DNA from 2 places in the Pseudomonas sp. GW822-FHT01E03 genome. Region 1 is predicted to be linked to the other one. Evidence: predicted binding sites of a transcription regulator. Region 1 holds the regulator's gene; the other holds the start of a gene.

Region 1 (2,200 bases):
GGCAATGTGGAATAGCGATGCCATTGCCAAACCCGGTGGAGCCGAGTTTTTCACGGGCGATCAGCGCCTCGAAGACATCTTGCATCTCCAGGGCCGGCACTTCGCGGGCGATAAGATTGGCAATTTGTTCGAGGGCTTTCTTTTTACTGCCTCCCGGCACGTTCACCAAGGAACGGCCGGGGGTCAGGATACTTTCAAGTCGGATCATGGGTTGGGAGTGTTAACGACCGGTTGCGCCCTGGAGGAGGCTCTGGGTCTTTTCCTTATGCTTTTTGAGTTGTTTATCCAGCTTGTCGGTGAGTGCGTCGATCGCGGCATACATATCGGTATGTTCCGCGTTGGCGACCACTTCATTCCCGGGAATATGCAGCGTGGCTTCGATTTTCTGCTTCAGTTTTTCGACGGTCATCGTGACCTGCACATTAGTGATCTTGTCGAAATGTCGCTCCAATCGTTCGAGTTTTTCGCCGATGTAGGTGCGAAGAGGTTCGGTCACTTCCAGTTGGTGTCCACTGATGTTGACTTGCATACAGCTTCTCCTTCGTTGCCAGTGCATAAAGCGGCAGATCAGATGATCTACCACTGGAACGCTGTGGTGTGGCCCTACATCAACCGCTTGCGTTCGCTCGAAGGCGCGATCCCGAGGGATTCGCGGTACTTGGCGACGGTGCGGCGAGCCACCTGAATGCCTTGTGCCTCCAGTAAACCAGCGATCTTGCTGTCACTCAACGGCTTTTTCTGATTTTCCGCTGCAACCAGTTTTTTGATGATCGCCCGGATCGCCGTGGACGAGCATTCGCCGCCTTCGGAGGTGCTTACGTGACTGGAAAAAAAGTACTTCAGTTCATAAATGCCCCGGGGGGTGTGCATGAACTTCTGGGTGGTCACCCGTGAAATCGTCGATTCATGCATGCCGACCGCTTCGGCGATGTCATGCAGGACCAGCGGCTTCATGGCTTCGTCGCCGTACTCCAGAAAGCCGCGCTGATGCTCGACGATCTGGGTGGCAACCTTCATCAGGGTTTCATTGCGGCTTTGCAGGCTCTTGATGAACCAGCGGGCCTCCTGCAACTGATTGCGCATGAAGGTATTGTCGGCGCTGGTGTCGGCGCGGCGCACGAAACCGGCGTACTGGGCATTGACCCGCAGCCGTGGCACCGACTCCTGATTGAGCTCCACCAGCCAGCGCTCGTTGTCCTTGCGCACGATGACGTCAGGAACGACGTACTCGGCTTCGGTGGACTCGATCTGCGAGCCCGGGCGCGGGTTGAGGCTCTGGACTAGCTCGATGACCTGGCGCAGCTCATCTTCCTTGAGCTTCATGCGACGCATCAACTGGCTGTAGTCGCGGCTGCCAAGCAGGTCGATGTAATCGGTGACCAGGCGCTTGGCCTCGGCCAGCCAAGGGGTCTTGGCAGGCAGCTGGCGCAATTGCAGCAGCAGGCATTCGCCCAGGTTGCGGGCGCCGATGCCGGCGGGCTCGAATTGCTGGATGCGGTGCAGGACGGCTTCGATTTCGTCCAGTTCGATGTCCAGTTCCGGGTCGAACGCTTCGAGGATTTCCTCGAGGGTTTCGTCCAGGTAGCCCTGATTGTTGATGCAGTCGATCAGGGTTACGGCGATCAGGCGATCGGTGTCGGACATCGGGGCCAGGTTCAGTTGCCACAGCAAGTGGCTCTGCAGGCTTTCGCCGGCCGAGGTGCGGGTGGTGAAGTCCCACTCGTCATCATCATTGCTGGGCAGGCTGCTGGCGCTGGTCTGGTAAACGTCTTCCCACGCGGTGTCGACGGGGAGTTCGTTGGGGATACGCTCGTTCCAGTCACCCTCATCGAGGTTATCAACCGTCGGGGCGCTCTCCTGGTAGGAGGGCTCCTGGATGTCGGTGTTGGGCTTTTGTTCGGCGTTGTCGGCCAGGGGGTCGGAATTGTCGAAGTCGTCGCCTTCTTCCTGGCGTTCGAGCATCGGATTGGACTCCAGGGCCTCCTGGATTTCCTGTTGCAGGTCCAGGGTCGACAATTGGAGCAGGCGGATGGCCTGTTGCAGCTGCGGTGTCATCGTCAGCTGCTGGCCCATTCTCAAGACTAGCGATGGTTTCATGGCAGGGGCTTAACACCTTATTCGCCGGCGCACATGCGCCATCCACTACAGGGCGCCGGGGCGCCAAACTTAAGCAAATTATATGCCTGAAACTAAAGGGTTT
Region 2 (2,200 bases), on a different contig from region 1:
TGCAAGACGAAATCAACCACCAGCCGAAACCTTGAGGAAAGGCCATGAAATCTTTGCTTGCCTTGCTCAAGGATTATTGGGGTGTGCTGCGTCGGCCCAGCGTGCATTACAGCCTGGGTTTCCTGACCCTCGGCGGGTTTATCGCCGGGGTGATTTTCTGGGGTGGGTTCAACACCGCGCTGGAAGCGACCAACACCGAGAAGTTCTGCACGTCCTGCCATGAAATGCGTGACAACGTTTTTGTCGAGTTGCAGGAAACCATTCACTACACCAACCGCTCGGGTGTGCGCGCCACGTGCCCGGACTGTCACGTCCCCCACGAGTGGACGCACAAGATCGCCCGCAAGATGCAGGCTTCCAAGGAGGTCTGGGGCAAGCTGTTCGGCACGATCAGTACCCGGGACAAGTTTCTGGGCATGCGCCGGGAGCTGGCCGAACACGAGTGGGCACGGCTCAAGGCCAACGATTCCCGGGAGTGTCGCAACTGCCATAACTTCGAGTTCATGGACTTCACACGCCAGGGTAAACGCGCCGCCAACATGCACTCCACCTCATTGGCCAGCGGCCAGGCGACCTGTATCGATTGCCATAAAGGCATTGCCCACAAATTGCCCGACATGAGCGGCGTGAAAGGTTGGTAGCCGGCATTTCACGGCATTGCCGCCAAGCGGCATAACCGCGCCGGTTTTTCGTCTTCGATACATCGTTCGATTCCCTTCTGATTAGCCTCCAGCCCCTGTTTAAAGGGGGTTGGAGCCGCTGCGCGCAAGTTGGTCTGCAAATTGCTACAGCCTGCGCAACACAGCAGTGGGCGGCAAACGTCCGGCAGGCAGAGGAAAGAGTGTGGACAAGTACCTTTATGTGGCAATGACCGGCGCCAGCCAGAATGCACTGGCGCAAAAGGCTCATGCCAACAACCTCGCGAACATCTCCACCAACGGCTTCCAGAAAGACCTGGAGCAGGCCCGTTCGATGCCGGTGTTCGGTGACAGCTTTCCGGCGCGTGCGTTTGCCATGTCCGAACGCCCGGCCACGGATTTCTCCCCCGGCTCACTGGTGGAAACCGGCCGCGACCTCGACGTTGCCGTGCAAGGCAACGGCTGGATTGCCGTACAGAATCCCGATGGCGGTGAAAGCTACGTGCGCACCGGCAGCCTGAACGTTGACGCCCTGGGTGTGCTGCGCGCCGGCAACGGCATGCCGGTCATGGGCAATGGCGGGCCGATTTCCGTGCCGCCGGAGCAGCAGATCGAAGTCGGCGAGGACGGCACCATCAGCATCCGCGCGATGGGCGAAGGTCCCCGGGTGATGGCGGAAGTCGACCGCATCAAGCTGGTCAACCCGGACTTCAAGAACATGACCAAGGGCCTGGATGGTTCGATCCACACCAAGGACGGCGCGCCTGCGCAGGCCGATGCCAACGTCAAGCTGGTGTCCGGGTTCCTCGAATCGAGCAACGTCAATGCCGTGGAGGAGATGACCTCCGTTCTGGCCTTGGCCAAGCAGTTCGAGCTGCACATCAAGATGATGAACACCGCCAAAGACGATGACCAGGCCATGGCTCGGGTCTTGCAGATCAGCTAATTACCAGAACGTCGCGCCGTAAAACAGGCGCACGAGGAGAATCGAATGCTTCCGGCTCTATGGGTTGCCAAGACAGGTCTGTCCGCCCAGGACACCAACCTGACCACTATTTCCAACAACCTGGCCAACGTGTCGACCACGGGTTTCAAACGTGACCGCGCCGAGTTCCAGGACCTGCTCTACCAGATCAAGCGCCAGCCAGGCGCCCAGTCGACCCAGGACAGCGAACTGCCGTCGGGTCTGCAACTGGGTACCGGTGTGCGCATCGTCGGTACCCAGAAAAACTTCACCGCCGGCAGCCTGCAAACTACCGAGCAGCCGCTGGACATGGCCATCGACGGCCGTGGTTTCTTCCAGATCCTGCAACCGGACGGCACCACGTCCTACACCCGTGACGGTACGTTCCACCTGGACTCCAACGGCCAGATCGTCAACGCCAGCGGCTTTGCCCTGGAGCCGGCCATTGTCATTCCGAACGACGCGCAGACCTTCACGGTCGGCCGCGACGGCACCGTGTCCATCACCGTTGCCGGCAACCCGGCAGCCCAGGTGATCGGCAACCTGCAAACCGCCGACTTCATCAACCCGGCCGGCCTGCAGGCGGTGGGCAACAACC

The links. Region 1 encodes sigma-54, which starts transcription at its own class of promoters, with help from an activator protein. Its sites were predicted from a motif close to ANTGGCATNNANNTTGCTNT; they were not measured.
Region 2: the regulator sigma-54 is predicted to act here: its motif matches at 770-789, upstream of AC1RP7_RS19060 (flagellar basal body rod protein FlgF).

What each region holds. Positions count from the first base shown of each region.
Region 1 is NZ_JBXAOQ010000012.1:49,046-51,245, forward strand. It holds gene ptsN (PTS IIA-like nitrogen regulatory protein PtsN) at 1-208, opposite strand, end outside; gene hpf (ribosome hibernation-promoting factor, HPF/YfiA family) at 221-529, opposite strand; gene AC1RP7_RS22765 (RNA polymerase factor sigma-54) at 604-2,097, opposite strand.
Region 2 is NZ_JBXAOQ010000009.1:128,846-131,045, forward strand. It holds gene AC1RP7_RS19050 (nitrate reductase cytochrome c-type subunit) at 1-35, shown strand, start outside; gene AC1RP7_RS19055 (cytochrome c3 family protein) at 45-641, shown strand; gene AC1RP7_RS19060 (flagellar basal body rod protein FlgF) at 844-1,584, shown strand; gene flgG (flagellar basal-body rod protein FlgG) at 1,630-2,200, shown strand, end outside.